2 linked regions of the Thermus aquaticus genome follow. The protein of the gene in region 1 interacts with the protein of each later gene in a pairwise test. Links are inferred from orthologs where the notes say so. Each region holds a gene or a part of one and is shown in the gene's direction. Other genes may lie near its edges.

The links.
Region 2: the proteins of rpe (region 1) and eno interact in binary tests that used the Escherichia coli proteins (3 or more experiments, as listed by UniProt). The link is inferred for Thermus aquaticus from one-to-one orthologs.

What each region holds. Positions count from the first base shown.
Region 1 is NZ_LHCI01000106.1:79,683-90,670, reverse strand. The notes cover bases 3,571-6,437. They hold rpe (ribulose-phosphate 3-epimerase), read left to right. Parts: upstream 3,571-4,603; coding sequence 4,604-5,272; downstream 5,273-6,437. Other genes in these bases: BVI061214_RS01405 (ATP-binding protein), read left to right, coding at 5,803-6,437; BVI061214_RS01410 (cupin domain-containing protein), read left to right, coding at 5,447-5,764; BVI061214_RS01425 (phosphate-starvation-inducible PsiE family protein), read left to right, coding at 4,162-4,596; tkt (transketolase), read left to right, coding at 3,571-4,107. In the rest of the region: BVI061214_RS01440 (DEAD/DEAH box helicase), read left to right, coding at 64-1,605; more of tkt, read left to right, coding at 2,149-3,570; more of BVI061214_RS01405, read left to right, coding at 6,438-7,971; BVI061214_RS01400 (response regulator transcription factor), read left to right, coding at 8,024-8,383; BVI061214_RS13995 (HEAT repeat domain-containing protein), read left to right, coding at 8,367-9,515; BVI061214_RS01390 (glycosyltransferase family 2 protein), read left to right, coding at 9,503-10,906. UniProt on the Escherichia coli protein: Catalyzes the reversible epimerization of D-ribulose 5-phosphate to D-xylulose 5-phosphate.
Region 2 is NZ_LHCI01000106.1:517,641-528,669, forward strand. What follows is about bases 3,310-6,217. They hold eno (phosphopyruvate hydratase), read left to right. Parts: upstream 3,310-4,083; coding sequence 4,084-5,352; downstream 5,353-6,217. Other genes in these bases: dnaN (DNA polymerase III subunit beta), read left to right, coding at 3,310-4,025; pyk (pyruvate kinase), read left to right, coding at 5,339-6,217. Also shown: tRNA uridine-5-carboxymethylaminomethyl(34) synthesis enzyme MnmG, read right to left, coding at 1-1,240; chromosomal replication initiator protein DnaA, read left to right, coding at 1,289-2,608; more of dnaN, read left to right, coding at 2,910-3,309; more of pyk, read left to right, coding at 6,218-6,763; BVI061214_RS03790 (c-type cytochrome), read right to left, coding at 6,965-7,393; BVI061214_RS03795 (MBL fold metallo-hydrolase), read right to left, coding at 8,219-8,833; dxs (1-deoxy-D-xylulose-5-phosphate synthase), read right to left, coding at 8,820-10,667; BVI061214_RS03805 (hypothetical protein), read right to left, coding at 10,677-11,029. UniProt on the Escherichia coli protein: Catalyzes the reversible conversion of 2-phosphoglycerate (2-PG) into phosphoenolpyruvate (PEP). It is essential for the degradation of carbohydrates via glycolysis.

The sequences.
Region 1 (10,988 bases):
CTGGACAGGTTTACGGGCGTCACCTCCCTTTTCGGGCGCAGGTGGGCCCGGAAAGGAAAAGAAGTGGAGTTCAAAGACTTTCCCCTGAAGGACGAGATCAAGGAAGCCCTCTACGGGCGGGGCATCACCGCGCCCACCCCCATCCAGGCGGCGGCTTTGCCCCTGGCCCTCGAGGGCAAGGACCTCATCGGCCAGGCCCGCACCGGCACCGGCAAGACCCTGGCCTTCGCCCTGCCCATCGCGCAAAGGTTGGAGGCGAGCCGGCAAAGGGGGCGGAAGCCCAGGGCCCTGGTCCTCACGCCCACCCGCGAGCTGGCCCTCCAGGTGGCCTCGGAGATGGCCGCCGTGGCCCCGCACCTGAAGGTGGTCCCCGTCTACGGGGGCACGGGCTACGGCAAGCAAAGGGAGGAGCTCCAGAAGGGGGCCGACGTGGTGGTGGCCACCCCGGGCCGGGCCCTGGACTACCTGCGCCAGGGGGTCTTGGACCTCTCGGAGGTGGAGATCGCCGTTTTGGACGAGGCGGACGAGATGCTCTCCATGGGCTTTGAGGAGGAGGTGGAGGCCATCCTCTCCGCCACGCCCCCTTCCCGCCAGACCCTCCTCTTCTCCGCCACCCTGCCCACCTGGGCCAGGCGCCTGGCCGAGCGCTACATGAAAAGCCCGGTGGTCATCAACGTGGTGAAGGAGGAGGGGGTCACCTACCGGGAGGAGGCCATCCTGGCCCCCACGGACCGCCTCGCCCTCCTCTCCGACCTCCTTTACTTGAAGGCCCCCAAGCGGGCCATCGTCTTCACCAAGACCAAGGCTGAGACCGAGGAGGTGGCCGCGGGCCTCCTCCGGCTGGGGCACGCCGCCCGGGCCATCCACGGGGACCTCTCCCAGGCGGACCGGGAGCGGGTCATGCGGGCCTTCCGGGAAGGGGAGGTGAGGGTTCTCGTGGCCACCGACGTGGCCGCTAGGGGGCTGGACATCCCCGAGGTGGACCTGGTGGTCCACTACCGGCTTCCCGACAAGCCCGAGACCTACCAGCACCGCTCCGGGCGCACGGGGCGGGCGGGCAGGGGCGGGGAGGTGGTCATCCTCTACGGCCCCCGGGAGAAGCGGGAGCTGGCCGAGCTGGAGCGGGCTGTGGGCCGCCCCTTCAAGCGGGTCAACCCCCCCACGCCCGAGGAGGTCCTCGAGGCCAAGTGGCAGCACCTCCTGGCCCGCCTGGCCCGGGTTCCGGAGAAGGACTACAAGCTCTACCTGGACTTCGCCGGCCGCCTCTTCGCCGAGGGTCGGGTGGAGGTGGTGGCCGCCCTCATGGCCCTCATCCTGGGCGGGGCCCCCAAGGAGAGGAGCCTCCTCACGGGGGAGGAGGGCTGGATCACCCTGAAGGCCACGGGGGCGAGGCTCACCCTGCCCCGGCTGGTGGCCCTTTTGAAGGAGCGGGGCCTCGAGGTGGGCAAGATCGCCGAGGCCGAGGAAGGCTTCTACCTGGACCTCCGCCCTCAGGACCTGCCCAAGGCGGCCGAGGTCCAGGGCCTCAAGCTGGAGCGGGCCAAGCGGGTGGAGAGGGTTTTGGAGACCGCCTCCCGCCCCCGCCGCCCGGCCCGGTCCTTTTAGGGGGCGCCCCGGGCTTAAGTACCCCACCGCGGCAAAAGCCGCGGTGGGGGCCCCAGAAAAGCCCCTCCACAGCCCCGACTCGGGCACCCCATGTTGCGAAACAAAAGTGCGGGCACTTAGGGATCTAGGCCCAGGGGTTTTGGGGTAGTACCTTGCGGTATGGGCGAGGACGAAGAGGACATCCACCTCCTCCGCCGGGTGGCCTGGAGGGACGAGGAAGCCCTTCTGCACCTCTACCGCCGCTACGCTCCTCGGGTCCAGGGACTCAAAAAGACCTCCGCCCAGGCTTTCCTGGGCGGAGCGTTTCCTGCTTGGTGCGCCCGGAGGGATTCGAACCCCCGACCTAGGGCTTAGGAAGCCCCCGCTCTATCCTGCTGAGCTACGGGCGCCCACACCTAGGGGATTCTACCACCCCGCGCGCCTTTGGGCAAGGCGTATAGTCTTTCTCCGGGGCAGGGCCCTCTTTCATAAGAGGGGCTTTATGTTTGCCCCGGAGAGGCCGCCTTGTGCCCGGCCTCACACCTTCGTAGCCTGGAGGGAACCATGACCGAGACCAAAGACCTCGCCACCCTTTCGGTGAACGCCATCCGCTTCCTGGCCATAGACGCCGTGGAAAAGGCCAAGAGCGGCCATCCGGGCATGCCCATGGCCATGGCCCCCCTGGCCTACCTCCTCTACCGGGAGGTCCTGCGCCACAACCCCCTGGACCCCGCCTGGCCCAACCGGGACCGCTTCGTCCTCTCCGCTGGGCACGGCTCCATGCTCCTTTACGCCGTCCTCCACCTCACGGGCTACGACCTTCCCCTGGAGGAGCTCAAGCGCTTCCGCCAGTGGGGCTCCAAGACCCCGGGTCACCCCGAGTACGGCCACACGCCGGGGATGGAGGTGACCACGGGGCCTTTGGGACAGGGGATCGCCACCGCCGTGGGGATGGCCCTGGCGGAAAGGAAGCTGGCTGCCGAGTTCAACCGCCCCGGCCACGTGGTGGTGGACCACTACACCTACGTCCTGGCCTCGGACGGAGACCTGATGGAAGGGGTCTCGGGAGAGGCCAGCTCTCTGGCAGGGACCTGGGGGCTTTCCAAGCTCATCGTCTTCTGGGACGACAACCGCATCTCCATTGACGGCCCCACCGACCTGGCCTTCACCGAGGACGTCCTGGCCCGCTACCGGGCCTACGGCTGGCACACCCTGAGGGTGGAGGACGCAAACGACCTAAATGCTCTCCGCCACGCCATCAAGCTGGCAAAGCTGGACGAGCGGCCCAGCCTCATCGCCGTCCGGAGCCACATCGGCTACGGCTCCCCCAAGCAGGACTCCCACAAGGCCCACGGGGAGCCCCTGGGGCCGGAGGCGGTGGAGGCCACCCGGAAAAACCTGGGCTGGCCCTACCCCCCCTTTGAGGTCCCGGAGGAGGTCTACCGCCACATGGACATGCGAAAGAGGGGAAAGGCCCTTCAGGAGGCCTGGGAAAGGGCCATGGAGGCCTACGCCAAGGCCTTCCCCGACCTCTACGAGGAGCTTTCCCGCCGCCTCAAAGGGGAGCTCCCCTCCCTCCCCGAGGAGCCCCCGGCCTTTGACAAGCCCATCGCCACCCGGGCTGCCAGCGGCAAGGCCCTGGACGCCATCGCCCCCAAAATGCCCGAGCTCTTGGGGGGAAGCGCCGACCTCACCCCCTCCAACAACACCCAGGCCCAGGGGATGGCGGACTTCTCCCGGGAAAACCCCCTGGGGCGCTACCTTCACTTCGGCGTGCGGGAGCACGCCATGGGGGCCATCCTGAACGGCCTGAACCTCCACGGGGGGTACCGGGCCTACGGGGGCACCTTCTTGGTTTTCTCCGACTACATGCGCCCCGCCGTCCGCTTGGCGGCCCTCATGGGCACGCCCACGATCTTCGTCTACACCCACGACTCCATCGCCCTGGGGGAGGACGGCCCCACCCACCAGCCCGTGGAGCACCTCATGAGCCTGCGGGCCATACCCAACCTCTGGGTCATCCGGCCCGCCGACGCCTACGAGACCTTCTACGCCTGGCAGGTGGCCCTGAGGCGCAAGGAGGGCCCCACGGCCATCGTCCTCACCCGGCAGGCCGTGCCCCTCCTCCCCCCGGAGAAGGCCAAGGGGCTTCTTAAGGGCGGGTACGTCCTGGAAGACGCGGAGGAGCCCGAAGGGGTGATCGTGGCCACGGGGAGCGAGGTCCACCTGGCCCTGAAGGCCCGGGCCCTCCTAGGGGAAAGGGGCAGGCGGGTGCGGGGGGTGAGCCTGCCCTCCTTGGAGCTCTTCGCCGCCCAGCCCGAGGCCTACCGCAAGGAGGTCCTTCCCCCGGGCCTGCCCACGGTGGCCGTGGAGGCCGGGGCCAGCCTGGGCTGGGAGCGCTACGCCCACAAGGTGGTGGGCCTGGACCGCTTCGGGGCCAGCGCCCCCTACCTCGAGGTCTACGAGCGGTTGGGCTTCACCCCGGAGAGGGTGGCGGAGGCCCTGCTCTCCCTCCTTGTGTAGGCACACCGCTTCCCCCCTGTGGGAGAGGAGGACGGCCCCCGCTAGGCTATTCCCATGGAGTATCTTTTCCGGCTGTTTCCCCGGGTGGAGGCGGTCATCTACGCCTTCGCGGGTCTCCTGGTGGTCCTGGGGGCGGCCTACTTGATGGTGGCCGCCGTGTTTGAGGGGATGGAGCTCCTGCGCCTCGGGAAAGGGGCCAGCCTTCCCATCTTCCTCTTGGATCGGGTCCTCCTGGCCCTGATGATGGCGGAGATCCTCTACACCCTGATCCGCTTTGCCCGCGAGGGGCAGCTCCAGGTGGAGCCATTCTTGGTTATCGGCATCATCGCCGGGGTGCGGAGGATCCTGGTGATCACCGCAGAGGGGTTGCAGAAATACCCCTTTTCCCTGGACCACCCGGGGTTCCAGGCGGTCTTGGCGGAGCTCCTCCTCCTTTCCCTCATGGTTCTGGCCCTGGCCTGGGCGTACCGCATGGTGCGCGGGGTATAGTGGGGCCGTGCGCTTTGCTCCCTCCATCCTCACGGCGGATCTATCCCGGCTTAAGGAGGTGATCGGGGAGGCGGAGGCGGCCGGGGTGGACTGGATTCACCTGGACGTGATGGACGGGGTTTTCGTCCCCAACCTCACCTTCGGCCCCATCCTGGTGGAGGCGGTGCGCCGGGTGACCAGGCTCCCTTTGGACGTTCACCTCATGATCGTCAACCCGGAGCGCTACCTGGAGGACTTCGCCCGGGCGGGGGCCGATGTGATCACCGTCCACTTTGAGGCCACGCCCCACGCCCATCGGGCGGTGCAGAAGGTGAAGGAGCTGGGGAAGAAGGCGGGATTGGCCATCAACCCCGCCACCCCTCTCTCCGCCTTTGAGGCCCTCCTGCCCGAGCTGGACCTGGCCCTCCTCATGAGCGTGAACCCAGGGTTTGGCGGGCAAAAGTACATTCCCCAGTCCACGGAGAGGCTTAGGCGGCTCAAGGCCATGCGGGACGCCCTGAACCCCGCCTGCCTCATTGAGGTGGACGGGGGGGTTAACCAGACCACGGTGGGGGAGGTTTACCTGGCGGGCGCCGACGTGGCCGTGGTGGGAAGCGCCCTCTTCAACGACAAGCCGGTAAGGGAGAACCTGAAAGCCCTAAAGGAGGTCCTGAAAAGGGTCACCGGCCAGATGTAGGCCCAAAAAGCCAAGGCCCCGCCCCCTAGGGGGCGGGGTTCTTGGTCGGGGAGGCCGGATTTGAACCGACGACCACACGCACCCCAAGCGTGTGCGCTACCAGGCTGCGCTACTCCCCGGCGCGCAAAAGCTAGTCTAGCCTCCTTAAGGCCCTGCGTCAAGTAGACTGGGGGCGTGGAGATCCGCGATTTAAAAAAGCTCGCCCGCTTCTCCGAGGAGAAGCTTTTGAAGATCCCCGTCTTCCAGTCCGAGAAGATATTCTTTGACCTCTACGCCCTCCTCCCGGGCCAGGCCCAGAAGGCCCACGCCCATGCGGGCTCGGACAAGGTCTACTACGTCTTGGAGGGCGAGGTGGTGGTCCAGGTGGGGGAGGAGGAGGCCCTTCTGGTCCCGGGCATGGCTGCCTTGGCCCCGGCGGGGGAGGTGCATGGGGTCAGGAACGAGTCCGCAAGTCCTGCCCTCCTCCTGGTGGTCATGGCTCCCAAGCCCTAATCACAGGGTTTTCACACCCAGGCCCTAGGCTGAAGGCGATGCTCCAGGCTCCCCCCTCGGACCTGGCCTTCTTGGCGGACCTCCTCGCCCGCTACCCCGTGCGGCTCGTCTACCGGGGGCAGGTTCTGCCCGAGGGCCCGGTGCGGGGGGAGAAGCTTCTGGAGGAGGGGGGGCTGGCCCTCTACTGGGAGGGCCAAAGGCCCCCGGGCCGGGAGGTGCGGGAGGCCTTGGCCCTCCTCCTGGGCGCCTTCCGGGAGGTTTTGGCCCTGAGGGAGCGGGAGCTCGCCCTTCTCCGGGCCCAGGACGAGACGGCGAGGCTTCTTAGGCTTCTCCTCCACGAGATCAAGAACCCCCTCATGAGCGTCCTGGGGGCCTTGGAGCTGGCCCTGGAGACCGAGGGGCTTCCCGAGGAGGCCAAGGAGCTTCTCCAGATCGCCGAGAAGAGCGCCCGGCGCATCCAGGAGCTTCTACAAAAGGCCCAGGACTACCTGAAGCTGGGCCAGGGGGTCCGCCTCAAGGTGGAGCGCGTGGACCTGAAGGCGCTCCTCCAGCAGGCGGCGGAGGAGGTGCGCCCCCTGGCCCGCAGGAAGCGGATCGCCCTCCGCCTCACCCTGCCCCGGGGGGAGGCCTGGGTCTACGGGGACCGGGACTGGCTCTACCAGGCGGTCTTGAACGTTCTCTCCAACGCCGTCAAGTACACGCCGGAAGGGGGGCGGGTGGCGGTGCGCCTCCTTCTGGGCCGGGACCGCTACGGCATCGCCGTGGCCGACACCGGCCCCGGCATCCCCAAGGAGGAGCAGGACAAGGTCTTTGAGCCCTTCTACCGGGCCTCCACCCGGGGGGAGGTGGAGGGGACGGGCCTGGGGCTCGCCCTGGTGAAGCGGGTCCTCGAGGCCCACGGGGGCGAGGTGCGCCTAAAAAGCCGCCTGGGCCGGGGGAGCACCTTCCTCCTCCTCCTACCCCGGCCCAGGCCGGGCCAGAGGGCCCCGGTGGGGCGGCTTCTCCTCCTCCTGCTCGCCCTCATCGCCCTGGCTCGCCTTCCCCTCTACCCGGCCCCCCTGGGCTCCAAGGCCTTTGGGGAGGTGCCCGCCGGAGAGGTGGTGCGCCTTGGGGGGTTGGAGCTTGCCTTCAGCCCCGAGGCCCGGGGGGAGGCCAGGCGGTGGCGGAGCTTCTGGGGCGGGGGAGAGCGGGTGCGGGTGGCCCTGGAGGCGGGCAGCGTGGAGGTGGTGCGGGAGGCGGCCATTCCCCTCGCCCTCTCCACCCCGGAAGGGGAGGTGCGGCCCACGGGCACCCACCTCCGCCTCTCCCGGGAGGAGAGGGGGCGGGTCTCCCTCTACCGGGGCCGGGTGGCCCTGGGGGTCGAGGCGCTTTCCGGCGGGGAGGGGGCGGTCCTGGGCACGGGGGTGAGGCGGAAGCTCCTCTCCGCTCCCCTGGTGCGGGCGGCCTACGGCCCCTCGGGGGAGGTGGTCTTCCGCTTCCTGGGGCCGGAAGGGGCCAGGGGCTTCCGGGTGGAGGTGCAAAGCGGCGAGGCCGTGGTCCTCTCGGCCAAGGCGGCGGGGCCCACCTTCACCTACGCCCCCATGGCCGACCGGGTGAGCCAGGTGCGGGTCATGGCCCTGGACCAGGTGGGCCTCGAGGGCTTCCCCTCCGACCCCCTCCCCTTCCGGGAGCGGAGGAGCTTTTACGGGGGCAAAAAACACCTCCCCCAGGACCCCGTGGGGGCCGAGGCCTATCTGAGGCGGGCGGTCGCGGCCTTCCCCGACGACGCCGAGGCGATTGGGGAGCTCGCCTTCGCCCTCTACCTCCAGGGCCGCCACGCTGAGGCCAAGCCCCTTTACGAGAAGGCCCTGGCCCTCCTGGACAGCCCCGACATCCGGGTGCGCTACGCCCGGCTCCTCTACCACATGGGGCGCTACGGCGAGGCGGAGGCGGGCTACCGCCAGGTCCTGGCCCAGGACCCCGGGAACCTGGACGCCCGCTGGGGCCTGGCGGAGGTGGTCCTGGCCCTGGGCCGGGCCAAGGAGGCCGAGCTCCTGGCCCGAGGGGTCCTGGCGGTCAAGCCCGACTACCCCCTGGGCCGCTTCACCCTGGCCAAGGCCCTTCTGGAGCAGGGGAAGAAGGAGGAGGCCCGGAGGCTTCTCAGGGAAGAGCTCAGGGCTAACCCGGACCCCGAGGTGGAGCGCTTTTTGCGTGAGGTAGGCGAGTGAGCCTTTCACAAGGCTTTGACATCCCCTTCTTATCCTGGGGATAGGAAGTGGCATGAGGGTTCTTTTGGTGGAGGACGACCCTGCGGTGGCCCGGGTCCTGGAGATGGCCCTCTCCCGGGCGGGCCATCAGGTCCACCTGGCCAGGGACTTCCCCACGGCCAAGGCGAAGCTGGCCGAGCCCTGGGACGCGATCGTCCTGGACCTGAACCTGCCCGGCGGGTTTGGCCTGGACCTCCTCCGCCACCTGCGCCAGGACCTGGGCCGGGCGACCCCGGTGATCATCCTCTCCGGCCTGAAGCAGGAGAGGACCATCCTGGAGGCCATGCGCCTGGGGGCCCAGGACTACCTCACCAAGCCCTTTAGCCCCCAGGAGCTGGTCCTCAGGCTGGAAAGGTATGTGGCGCAGGGGTGAGCGCCTTTACGCCCTTTTGGTCTTCCTGGTGGTGGCCCTCGAGGCCCTGGCCCTGGGTGGGCTTGTCTGGGTGTTCTCAGGGCGGCTTCTGGGAGCCTTTGACTATCCTATGGCCAGGCTTCACCTCCTGCGGGCCCTCTTCCTCACCGCCTTGGCCCTCGTGGTCCTCGGGGCCTACATCCTCGTCTACCACGCCTACACCGCCCTCAAGGAGGCCCGGGACAAGGCCCTTTACGAGCGCTACCTTTCCGCCTTCACCGAGGCCCTCTTTTCTGGGACGGAGCCCCCGCCTCCTCCCTGGCCGGAGCCCGCCCTGGAAGCCCTTCTGCACCTGCGGGAGATGCTGAAGGGGGAGATGGGGGAAAAGGTGGCCCGGTGGCTCAGGAAGGGCCGCCCGCCCTGGGCCTTTCGCCTTAAGTCCCGGTGGGCTTCCCGCCCCGTGAGGCTGGAGGCCCTGGAGGCTTTGGGCCTGGCCCGGCTTCCCGAGACCCTGGAGGCCATCCTGCCCTACCTGGAGCACCAGGACCCCGTTCTCCGCCTGGCGGCGGCCCGGGCCGCCGCCAGGGCCGCCCAGGGGAAAGGGGTCTTGCACCTGGGAGAGGCCCTCCTGAAGGCGGGGCTTCCTAAAGGGGCCCTTTTGGAAGTCCTCCTTCTCCTGGAGGACCGGGCGGAGCCCGTGGTGGCCCTTTTCCTGGAAAAGGGGGGAAGGGGGGAGGTCTGGGCGGCTCTGGAGGCCATCGGCCGCCTCCACCTCCACGGCCTGGCGGAGAGGGTCCTGCCCTTTTTGGAGGCGGAGGACCCCGAGGTTCAGGCGGCGGCCCTCAGGGCCCTGGCCCGGCTCGGCTACCCTCCCGTGGGGTACGAGGACGTGGTCCTGGGGCTTTTGCGGAGGGAGGAGGAGTTCTTGAGGGTCCATGCGGCCCGCCTCCTTCCGCTTCTTCCCCGAAACCTGGCCCGAAGGGCCCTCTGGGAGGCCCTCAAGGACCCTTCCTTTTACGTGCGCCGGGCGGCGGCGGAGGCCCTGGCCTCTTTGGACCTGGAGCTTTTGCGGAAAGCGGGCGAGGCCCACCCTGACCCCTACGGCCGGGCCATGGCCGCCCAGGTGCTTCGGGAGGTGGCATGGAACTCCTAGCCTGGCTTCTTTACGCCTATCAGTTCTTGGTTCTCTACTATTTCGCCGTCCTTAACCTCCTCTACGCCACCTTCGCCCTCTTTGGCCTCCGGATGGTGGCCCGCTACGCCCGGGAGCTTTCGGAGCTTTCCCTCAAGGACCTCCTGGAGCGGGAGGCCTACCTGCCCGTTTCCATCCTGGTCCCCACCTACAACGAGGAGAAGACCATCGCCGCCTCGGTGAGGTCCTTCCTCGCCCTCCGCTACCCGGAGTTTGAGGTCATCGTGGTCTGCGACGGTCCCAGGGACCGGACCCTCGAGGTCCTCAAGGAGGCCTTCCGCCTGGTCCGGGTGGACTGGGTCTTCAAGAGGGCCCTTCCCACCAAGCCCATCCGCGGGGTCTACCGCTCCCTCACCTACCCCAACCTCCTGGTGGTGGACAAGGAGAACGGCGGCAAGGCGGACGCCCTGAACGCCGGGCTCAACTTCGCCCGCTATCCCCTCTTCTGCGGGGTGGATGCCGACAGCCTCCTGGACCCCGAGGCCCTCCTGAGGGCCAGCCGCCTCTTCCTGGAGGACGAGCGGGTCCTGGCCGTGGGGGGAACCATCCGCCCCCTGAACGGGGCCAGGGTCCGGGAGGGCATCGTGGAGGAGCTCCGCCTCCCCCGAGGCTTCCTGGAGAAAATGCAGATTATTGAGTACGCCCGGGCCTTCTTCATGGGGCGGGCCGGGTGGAGCGCCATGAACGCTCTGCTCATCATCTCCGGGGCCTTTGGCCTCTTCCGGCGGAGCGAGGCCATAAAGGTGGGGGGGTACCGCACGGACACAGTGGGGGAGGACATGGAGCTGGTGGTCCGCCTCCACCGGAGGGCGTGGGAAGAGGGGCGGGACTACCGGGTCCTCTATACCCCGGACCCCATCTGCTACACGGAGGTCCCCGCCGACTGGGCCACCTTGAGGCGGCAGCGGAACCGCTGGCACCGGGGCCTTTGGGAGGTGCTCTGGCTCCACCGGGCCATGCTCTTCAACCCCAGGTACGGCCGCCTGGGCCTTTTGGCCATGCCCTACTTCTTCCTCTTTGAGGCCCTGGGGCCGGTGGTGGAGGTCCTGGGCTACCTGCTTCTCCCCGTCTTCTACCTCCTCGAGGTCTTCAACGCCGAGTTCGCCCTCCTTTTCTTCCTCCTGGCCCTGGGGTACGGGGTCCTCCTCTCCCAGCTGGCCATCGGCATGGAGACCCTTCTCCTGAAGCGCTACCCCAGGCTCCGCGACCGGGTGGCCCTCCTCTTTTTGAGCCTTCTAGAGGCCCTGGGTTACCGCCAGGTCCTGGCCCTGGAGCGCTTTATAGCCACCTTCCAGGTCCTGAGGAAGCGGGGCCAGTGGGGGGAGATGCGCCGCAAGGGGCTAGGCGGCTAGGGCCGGAAGCGCCGCACCACCAGGACCCGGAGGAGCGCGGGGGCCAGGATGGGGAGGTGGTAGGGGCTCGGTCCCACCTCGA
Region 2 (11,029 bases), 440 kb from region 1 along the record:
GGTCGTCCACCATGACCCCGATGTACCCCGTCTCCCGGCCCAGGTGGACCTCGGGCAGTCCAAGGGCGTACCGGGCGGCGTTCAACCCGGCCAGAAGCCCCTGGGCGGCGGCCTCCTCGTACCCCGAAGTGCCGTTCACCTGCCCGGCGCTGAAAAGCCCGGGCAGAAGGCGGGACTGGAGGCCCCGGGTGAGCTCGGTGGGGTCCAGGCTGTCGTACTCCACGGCGTAGGCGTAGCGCTGGATCACCGCCCGGGAGAAGCCGGGAAGGCTTCGCACCATCTCCTCCTGGAGCTCGGGGGGAAGGCTTGAGGAGAAGCCCTGCAGGTAGACCTCGCTGGTGGCAAGGCCGTCGGGCTCCACGAAGAGGAGGTGGCTCTCCTTGTCGGCGAAGCGCACCACCTTGTCCTCAATGGAGGGGCAGTAGCGGGGCCCGATGCCCTGAATGTCCCCGGCGTAGAGGGGGGAAAGGTGCAGGTTCTCCAGGATGAGCCGGTGGGTTCTCCCCGTGGTGCGGGTCTGCCAGGTGGGAAGCCGGTCGGCATAGGGGCCGGGCCTCCCCGTGAAGCTCCCCGGAGGCACCTCGGGGGGGACCAGGCTAAGCTCCGAGAAGTCCACGGAGTCCGCCCGGATCCGGGGCGGGGTCCCGGTCTTGAAGCGGCGCAGGCTGTGCCCCACCGCCCTCAGGCTCTGGGAGAGGAAGCGGGCCGGGGGCTCCCCCTGCCTTCCGGCGGGACGGGACTTCCGCCCGTACCAGACCACTCCGGAGAGGAAGGTCCCCCCCGCCACCACCACCGCCCTAGCGGGGATGCCCCGGCCGTCCACGGTGCGCACCCCAAGGAGCCTTCCCCCCTCCACCCAGAGCGAGGCCACCTCTCCCCGCACCACGGCGATGGGCCTTTCCGACAGGATCTCCTGGGCCTTTAGGGCGTAGAGGTCCCGGTCCACCTGGACCCTAAGGCTCTGCACCGCCGGGCCCTTGGAGCGGTTTAGGACCCGGGTGTGGATGGCGGCGGCGTCCGCCGCCCGTCCCATGAGCCCCCCTAGGGCCACCAGCTCGGCCACCAGCTGGCTCTTCCCCGGCCCCCCCACCGCCGGGTTGCAGGGCATCATGCCGATGCGCTCCGGGTTCACGGTGACCAGGGCCACCCGGACCCCCAGGGCGGCCGCAGCCCAGGCGGCCTCGAGGCCCGCGTGCCCCCCACCCACCACCACCACGTCGTACCCCATCCCGCCCTCCACTTTACCCAAGGCCCTGGCGTAGAATGTTCCCTTGGACGGGGGGTGGCCTTGACGCACGAGGCGGTCTGGCAGCACGTTCTGGAGCACATCCGCCGCAACATCACCGAGGTGGAGTACCACACCTGGTTTGAAAGGATCCGCCCCCTGGGTATCCGGGAGGGGGTTTTGGAGCTGGCGGTGCCCACCTCCTTCGCCCTGGACTGGATCAAGCGGCACTACGCCCCCCTGATCCAGGAGGCTTTAGGCCTCCTGGGGGCCCAGGTACCCCGCTTTGAGCTTTTGGTGGTGCCCGGAGCCGCCCAGCCGGTCCAGGTGGACATCTTCCAGGCCGCCCCCCAGGCCGACCAGGGGAAGTCCAAGCTCAACCCCAAGTACACCTTTGAGAACTTCGTGGTGGGGCCCAACAACAACCTGGCCCACGCCGCGGCCGTGGCCGTGGCCGAGTCGCCCGGCAAGGCCTACAACCCCCTTTTCATCTACGGGGGGGTGGGCCTGGGCAAGACCCACCTCATGCACGCCGTGGGCCACTCGGTGGCCAAGCGCTTCCCCAGCCTCAAGATTGAGTACGTCTCCACCGAAACCTTCACCAACGAGCTCATCAACGCCATCCGCGAGGACCGCATGGCGGAGTTCCGGGAGCGGTACCGCTCTGTGGACCTCCTCCTGGTGGACGACATCCAGTTCATCGCCGGCAAGGAAAGGACGCAGGAGGAGTTCTTCCACACCTTCAACGCCCTCTTTGAGGCCCACAAGCAGATCATCCTCTCCTCCGACCGCCCTCCCAAGGACATCCTCACCCTCGAGGCCCGCCTGAGGAGCCGCTTTGAGTGGGGGCTCATCACCGACATTCAGCCCCCCGATCTGGAGACCCGCATCGCCATCCTGAAGATGAACGCCGAGCAGAGGGGCCTCCGCATCGGCGAGGACGTCCTGGAGTACATCGCCCGCCAGGTCACCTCCAACATCCGCGAGCTGGAGGGGGCCCTGATGCGGGTGGTGGCCTACGCCTCCTTAAACGGCGTGGAGCTCACCCGCCAGGTGGCCGCCAAGGCCCTCTCCGACATCTTCGCTCCCCGGGAGGTAGAGGTGGACCCCCAGGAGATCGTGCGGGCGGTGGCGGAGCACTTCGGCCTCCGCCCGGAGGACCTGGTGGGGGGCGGCCGGCGCAAGGAGGTGGTCCTGCCCCGGCAGATGGCCATGTTCTTGGTGCGGGAACTCACCCGGGCCTCTTTGCCCGAGATCGGCCAGCTCTTTGGGGGCCGGGACCACACCACGGTGCTCTACGCCATCCAAAAGGTTCAGGAGCTCTCGGAAAGCGACCGGGAGGTCCAGGCCATCCTGCGCGCCCTCAGGGAGAAGGTGGGGTGAGGCCTGTGGATAACCTGTGGATAACCCTGTGGATAACCCGGCCCAACCTGTGGATAACCCTGTGGACAACCTGTGGAAAACTGGGGGGTCCTCGAGGCCTGTGGATAACCCGCCACTTATCCACACCTTATCCACAGGCCAAGCCCGGTTTTCCACAGGAGTTATCCACAGGCCCTTTGCCCTCCAGGAGGGCTTTTTCCTCCCTTTATCCACATATCCACAGGCCCTATTACTACTACGGCTATTCTTTTAAGATCTTTAAAAGAGCCTTTAGTAACAGTAAAAGAAGGAGGACCCCAAAATGCGCGTAACCCTTCCCAAAAACCTGTTGGCCGAGAGGATCGCCCTCCTGGAACGGGTCATCCCCTCTAGAAGCTCCAACCCCCTTCTTACCTACCTGGGCCTGGCGGCCGAAAAGGACGCCCTGGTCCTTTTCGGCAGCAACGGCGAGGTGGACCTGGAGGTGCGCCTTCCCGCCCAGCTGGAGGGCGAAGGGCGGTACCTGATCCCCTCTCAGCCCTTCTTCCAGCTGGTGCGAAGCCTTCCCGGCGAGACGGTGGAGCTCAGCCTGGGAAGCGAGCTGGCCCTGGCCTCGGGGCGCTTCACCACCCGGCTGGCCCTGGCCCCCATGGAGGGCTACCCCGAGCTCCTCTTCCCCGACCTAGAGGGTGGGGAGGAGGCCTTCACCCAGCGGGCCCAGTTCCTGGCGGAGGAGCTTCAGCGGGCCCTTTCCCAGGTGCGCTACGCCGCTAGCAACGAGGAGTACCGGGCCATCTTCCGGGGGGTGCAGCTGGAGTTCTCCGACCGGGGCTTCCGGGCCGTGGCCTCGGATGGCTACCGCCTGGCCCTCTTTGACCTGGAGAGGCCCCAGCCCTTCACCAAGAAGGCCGTGGTCCCGGCCAGGAGCGTGGACGAGCTGGTGCGGGTCCTGAGGAGCGCCGAGGGCGAGGTGGTCCTGGCCCTGGGGCCCGGCACCCTGGGCCTGGCGGTGCGGCAGGAGGAGGGGGCCTTGCGCATGGCAGTGCGGCTCATGGAGGGGGAGTTTCCCGACTACGAGCGGGTGATCCCCAAGGAGTTCCCCCTCAAAGCGGCCTTGGACGTGGAACCCTTCCGGGAGGCCCTGAAGCGGGTCTCGGTCCTGGCCGACAAGCAGAACCATCGGGTGGACCTCTTCCTGGAGGAGGGGCGGGTCCTCCTTTCCGCCGAGGGGGACTACGGCAAGGGGCAGGAGGAGATTTTCGTTTCCCTGGAGGGGGCTCCTATGAGCCTGGCCTACAACGCCCGCTACCTCCTCGAGGCCCTGGCCCCCCTTTCGGGCCGGGCGGAGCTGGGCTTCTCGGGGCCCACCAGCCCCACCCTGGTGCGCCCCCTGGAGGAGGGGGGCTACCAGGCGGTGGTGGTGCCCCTCCGGGTGTAAGCTAGAGGACGGGTGGAGGAAGCGTTTCCAGTTGCTTCCTCCCATGAGGGAGGTTGCCATGACCACGATTGTGAGCGTGAGGGCGCGGGAAGTCCTGGACTCCCGGGGCTTTCCCACGGTAGAGGCCGAGGTGGAGCTGGAAGGGGGGGTGAGGGGCCGGGCCATGGTTCCCTCCGGGGCCTCCACCGGCACCCACGAGGCCCTGGAGCTTAGGGACGGAGGCCGGCGCTATCTGGGCAAGGGCGTGCGCCGGGCGGTAGAGAACATCCTGGAGCGCATCGCTCCCGAGCTCATCGGCCGGGATGCCCTGGACCAGGAGGGGGTGGACCGCGCCATGCTGGAGCTGGACGGCACCCCCAACAAGGCCAATCTGGGGGCCAACGCCATCCTGGCCGTTTCCCTGGCCACGGCCCGGGCGGCGGCCGAGGCCTTGGGGCTTCCCCTTTACCGCTACCTAGGGGGCGTGCAGGGGGTGGTCCTCCCGGTGCCCCTCATGAACGTCATCAACGGGGGCAAGCACGCCGACAACCGGGTGGACTTCCAGGAGTTCATGCTGGTGCCGGCCGGGGCGGAAAGCTTCCGGGAGGCCCTGAGGATCGGGGCCGAGGTCTTCCACCACCTCAAGGGGGTTCTGAAGGAGAGGGGCTACAGCACCAACGTGGGCGATGAGGGCGGTTTCGCCCCGGACCTCAAGAGCAACGAGGAGGCGGTGGAGCTCCTCCTCATGGCCATTGAGCGGGCGGGCTACACCCCGGGCCAGGAGGTCTCCCTGGCCCTGGACCCCGCCATGAGCGAGCTCTACCGGGACGGCAGGTACCACCTGGAGGGGGAGGGGAAGGTCCTGACCTCCGAGGAGATGGTGGCCTTCTGGGAGGCCTGGGTGGAGAAGTACCCCATCCGCTCCCTCGAGGACGGGCTGGCCGAGGACGACTGGGAGGGCTGGCGCCTCCTCACCGAGCGTCTTGGGGGCAAGGTGCAGCTGGTGGGGGACGACCTCTTCGTCACCAACCCCGAGAGGCTCAAGCGGGGGATTGAGGCCGGGGTGGCCAACGCCATCCTGGTGAAGGTGAACCAGATCGGCACCCTCTCCGAGACCCTCGAGGCCATCCGCCTGGCCCAGCGGGCCGGCTACCGGGCGGTCATCAGCCACCGCTCGGGGGAGACGGAAGACAGCTTCATCGCCGATCTGGCGGTGGCGGTCAACGCCGGCCAGATCAAGACGGGCTCGCTTTCCCGCTCCGACCGTCTGGCCAAGTACAACCAGCTTCTGCGCATAGAGGAGGAGCTGGGACCGGCGGCCCGCTTCCTGGGTTATGGGGCCTTTTAAGCGCACCAAGATCGTGGCCACCCTGGGCCCGGCCACGGACTCCCTAGAGGCCATCCGCGCCCTGGCCGAGGCGGGGGCGGACGTCTTCCGGATGAACTTCAGCCACGGGGCTCCCGAGGACCACAAGCGGCGGGCAGCCTGGGTGCGGCAGGTCTCCGAGGAGCTAGGCCGGACCCTGGCCCTCCTTCAGGACCTCCAGGGGCCCAAGATCCGCATCGGCCGCTTCAAGGAGGGCCGGGTGGAGCTAAAGCCCGGCCAGCCCTTCGTCCTCACCCGCGTTCCCCTCGAGGGGGACGAGACCCGGGTTTCCCTTACCTACCGGGGCCTGCCCGATGACGTGGTGCCAGGCCAGGTCCTCCTCCTGGACGACGGGCGGATCCGCCTCCGGGTGGAGCGGGTGGTGGGGGACGAGATCCACACCGTGGTGGAGGTGGGGGGGGTCCTTTCCGACAACAAGGGCATCAACGTCCCCGGGGCCGACCTCTCCATCCCCGCCCTCTCGGAGAAGGACATCCAGGACCTGGCCCTGGGGGCGGAGATCGGCGTGGACTGGGTGGCCGTCTCCTTCGTGCGCACCCGGGACGACCTTCTTCTCGCCCGCCACTACCTGGCCCGCTACGGCTCCCGCGCCCGCCTCATGGCCAAGATTGAGAAGCCCTCGGCGGTGGAGCGGTTTGAGGAGATCCTGGAGGAGGCGGACGGCATCATGGTGGCCCGGGGGGACCTGGGGGTGGAGATGCCCCTGGAGGAGGTCCCCATCGTGCAAAAGCGCATCATCCTCCGGTGCATCGCCGCCGGAAAGCCCGTGATCACCGCCACCCAGATGCTGGAGTCCATGGTGCAAAACCCAAGACCCACCCGGGCCGAGGCCTCCGACGTGGCCAACGCCATCTTTGACGGCACCGACGCCGTGATGCTCTCCGCCGAGACCGCCGCCGGCAAGTACCCGGTGGAGGCGGTGGCCATGATGGCCCGGATAGCCAGGACGGTGGAGGCCTCCCCGGAGTTTATCCAGAAGCTCAACGTCCTGAGGCCCGCCCCCACGCCCACCACCCAGGACGCCATCGCCCAGGCCGCCGACGACATTGTGGAGGCGGTGGGGGCCAGGGCCATCGTGGTCTTCACCGCCACCGGGGGCTCCGCCCGGCGCATCGCCCGCACCAGGCCCCAGGTGCCCATCCTGGCCCTGACCCCAAACCCCGAGGTCCGCAACCAGCTGGCCTTGGTCTGGGGCGTGATTCCCCACCTGGCCCCCGACCCCCGGGACACCGACGACATGGTGCGCCTGGCCCTCGAGGCCGTGAAGGCCCTGGGCCTGGCCCAGGTGGGGGAGCGGGTGGTCATCGCCGCCGGGGTGCCCTTCGGCGTGCGGGGCACCACCAACCTCATCCGGGTGGAGCGGGTGGCCTAAGTACCCCACCGCGGCTTTTGCCGCGGTGGGGGCCCCAGAAAAGCCCTTCCACACCCCCGACTTTTGGCACCCCGTGTTGCGAAACCAAAGTGCGGGCACTTAATACCACCCCTTGCTGGCGCAAGCCAGCATGGGGCCCCGGCAAGGGGTATAGAGGGCCCGGGGCCCCAAAGGGGCCCCGGAGGGAGGGAGTGGACCGGTCTACTTGACCGGGGGACGGGACTTGAGCACGTCCTGTGGGGAGAGGGCCTTGGCCCTGGCCGCCTTGACCTCGGCGGCGGTGATGGGCTTGGCCTTAGACTTGGCGAAGGTGGTGAGGACGTAGTTGAGGACGTCGGCCACTTCCTGGTCCTTGAGCTGGCGGAAGGGGGGCATCACGCCGTTATAGGTCTTGCCCTCCACGGTCAGGGGGCCCTGCAGGCCGTAAAGGACCACCCGGACCAGGTACTCCCGCCCCCCCTTGGCCTGGACCACCTTGTCCAGGTGGGTAAGGGGTGGGAAAACGCCAGGGATGCCTTGGCCGTTCGCCTGGTGGCAGCTTTGGCAATGGGCGGAGTAGAGTTTGGCCCCAGGACTTTGGGCCAGGGCCAAGAGTCCCAGGAAACCCAAAAGGGGCAGAAGGCGCTTCATGGTTTCATAGTACGCCGGGGCCTCCCTCTCAGGCCAGGGGCATTTGTCCTGGGGTGTGGGCGCACCGGGGATCGGCGGCCAGGTAATCCCCGGTCTCGGCCCAGGCCCGGGCCCGGCTTCCCCCGCGGATCTCCCGGTACTCGCACAGGCCGCATTTCCCCTTGAGGAGCGCCTTGTTGCGGAGCTCCTGGAAAAGGGGCTTTCCCGGTAGATTTCCAAAAGGGGGCGTTCCCGCACGTTTCCGGCCGACAGGGGCAGGAAGCCCGAGGGATAGACCTCCCCCGTGGAGGAGACGAAGACAAAGCCGAATCCGTCGGAGAGGTGGATCCCCCGCCCCTCCCCCACCAAAGCCCCATCCTCCCCACCCTCCTTCCGCCTGCGCTCCAGGGCCACCCGGCGGAACATGGGGCCCTCGGTGGTGCGCACCTTGAAGGGGTAGCGGCGGGATAGGTCGTAGAGGAGGGGCATGACCTCCTCGTACTCCTGCGGCGAAAGCTGGTCCAAAAGGGCTCCCCGGCCTACGGGGACCAGGAAGAAGACCTCCCAGGTGGCTACCCCCTTGGCCGCCAGGATCTCGGCGATGCCGGGAAGTTCCCGCCAGGTGCGCTGGGACACCGTGGTGTTGACCTGGGTCATCAGGCCCACCTCCCGGGCCCAGTCCAGGGCCTTCAGGGCCAGGGCGAAGGTGCCCTCCACCCCCCGGAAGCCGTCGTGGGCCTCGGGGTTCGCCCCATCCAGGGAGATGGCCATCTGGTGGACCCCTAAGGCCTTAAAGCGGGCCACCACCTCCCGGGTGAGGCGGGGGGTCACGGCGGGGGTTTTCCTCTATACCCCCAGTCTAAGGGCCAGGGCCTCCACCCTAGCCCGGTCCAGGGGCCCCCCGTGGCCCAGATAGACCCACTCCGCCTCCAGGTCCAGGATCTTGCGCACCGTGCGCCGAGCCAGCTCGTGGTCCTCGTTGATGAACCTGGGGGGAAGGCCCCCGCCCCTCAGGGCGTCCCCCGCCAGGAGGACCTTTTCCCGGTAAAGGCCCACCTGGCCCAGGGTGTGGCCGGGCAGGGCCACCACCCGCCAGCCATGGACCTCTTCCCCTTCCTCCACGGGCACCAAGGCCTCCTTGGGGATGGGCGGGCCCAGGTTGGCCAGGGCCTTGCCCAAAAGGGGGATGGGCAGGGGCGGGCGGGGTCTTTCCCCGGTCAGGTAGGGCCACTCCCTGGGGTGGGCCAGGACGGGGAGGCCAAAGCGCTCCCAGAGGGCTCTAGCCCCGCCGCTATGGTCCAGGTGGTGGTGGGTGAGGAAGAGGAGCCGGGGCGGGGTCTTGAGGAGGGCAAGAAGCCTCCTGGCCTCCCAAGGGAGGCCCGCGTCCACCAGGAAGTAACCCTCCTCCAGGGGGACGCGGTAGAGGTTGGCGGCGAAGCGCAGGACCTCAGGCCCGCTCACGGACCCGCTCCACCCCCATCTCCTCCAGAGCCTTGCGGATGCCCTCCGGGTCTATCCCCGCCTGGCGGTGGAGGCTCGGGATGGGCCCGTGCTCCAGGAAGCGGTCGGGAAGGCCCAGGACCCGGACCTCGGGCCTCAGGCCCATCTCGTTCAGGGCCTCCAGGACGGCGCTCCCGAAGCCGCCCATCTTCTGGTGGTCCTCCACGGTGAGGAGCTTGTAGCGGGAAAGCTTCCTTAGCATCTCCCGGTCCAGGGGCTTGAGGAAGCGGGCGTTCACCACGCCCACCCTGGGGTCGTCCCCGGCGGCCTCGAGGGCGTACCTCAGGGTCTTGCCGAAGGCCAGGATGTAGACCTCCGTCCCCTCCTTAAGGACCTCCCAGGTACCCCAGGCGATCTCCGGCCAGAGGCCCTCCTCCACCCGCTCCACGTTGTCCCGAGGGTAGCGGATGGCCACGGGGCCCCCGACCTCCAGGGCCTTCTTGAGCATGGCCCGAAGCTCCAGGGCGTCCTTGGGGGCGGCGATCTGGAAGTTGGGAATCGTCCTCAGGTAGGCGATGTCAAAGACCCCGTGGTGGGTGGGCCCGTCCGCCCCCACCACCCCGGCCCGGTCTATGGCGAAGACCACCGGCAGGTTCTCTATGGCCACGTCGTGGATGGCCTGGTCGTAGGCCCTTTGGAGGAAGGTGGAGTAGATGGCCACGATGGGCTTCATGCCCTTAAGGGCTAGGCCCGCCGCCGTGGTCACGGCCACGTCTTCGCAGATGCCCACGTCCAGGTAGCGCTCGGGGTGCTCTATGGAGTAGCGCACCAGCCCCGAGCCCTCCCGCATGGCAGGGGTGATGACGAAAAGCTTGGGCTCCAGGTGGGCCAGCTCCGTGACCGCATCCCCGAAGGCCTGGCTCCAGCTATAGCCCTTGGAGACCTTCTCCGGCTTCTCGGGGTTGAAGCCGGGGGGGCCGTGCCAGTAGATGGGGTCGGCCTCGGCCACCTTGTAGCCCTTGCCCTTCTTGGTGACCACGTGGAGGAGCGTGGGGCCCTCCAGCTCCTTGAGGTGCTCCAGGATGTGGATGAGACCCTTGAGGTCGTGCCCGTCCACGGGGCCCACGTAGCGGATTCCCCAGGCGTAGAAGGGGTTCTCCTGGTGAAGGAGGAGCTTGGCCGCCTCCTTGGCCCGGTCCACCAGGCCAAAGAGCTGGGGAGAGATGCGCTCCAGGATGTTTCGGCCCAGCTTCTCCGCGTCCTGGACCCACTTTCTTATTTGGAGTTCCTTGAAGTACTTGTTGAGGGCCCCCACGTTCTCGGAAATGCTCATCTCGTTGTCGTTGAGGATGATGAGCATCCGCTTCTGGAGCTCCCCGATCTTGTTGAGGGCTGCTAAGGCCATCCCCCCCGTCAGGGCCCCGTCCCCGATCACCGCCACCACGTGGTGGTCCTCCCCCCGGAGGTCCCGGGCGAGGGCCATGCCCAGGGCGTTGGCCAAGGAGGTGGAGGCGTGCCCTACGGTGATGGCGTCGTGGGGGGACTCGGAGACCTTGGTGAAGCCGGAGATCCCCCCTTCCTGGCGCAGGGTGTGGAAGCGGTCCTTGCGCCCGGTGACCAGCTTGTGGGCGTAGGCCTGGTGGCCCACGTCAAAGAGGATCTTGTCCTTAGGGGACTGGAAGACCCGGTGCAGGGCCAGGATGAGCTCCACCGCCCCCAAGGAGCTGGCCAGGTGGCCGCCGTTTTGCGCCGTGACCCGGATGATCTCGCTCCGTATCTCCTCGGCCAGGAGGAGAAGCTCCTCCAGGCTAAGGTTCTTAAGGTCCTCGGGGCCGTTTACCTTTTCCAAGACCATGCTTCACCTCTAGCGGAAGTTGCGCTCCACCAGGATCCGCCCCTCCCGGGTGCGCACCTCCCCCACCCTGGGGGCGAACCAGACCTCGCGGATGTCCTGGCTTCGGCTGTCCCGGAAGGTCTGGCGGATGCGGTAGATGCGGAAGGTCCCCGCCGGCACCCGCACCTCCCGCTCCTCCAGGACCTCCATCTCGTAGGCCAGGGTGCCCTGGGCCAGGGGCTCCCGGCCCGAGGGGGTGAGGAGCTCCACCCTGACCTCCGTGCTCCCGCCCCAGCGCTGGCCGGGGGCCAGGAGGGCCTCGGGGGGGTACTCCAGGAGGGGAGGGGAGAAGACCACCCGGGCCGAGGGCTCCTGGAATCCCA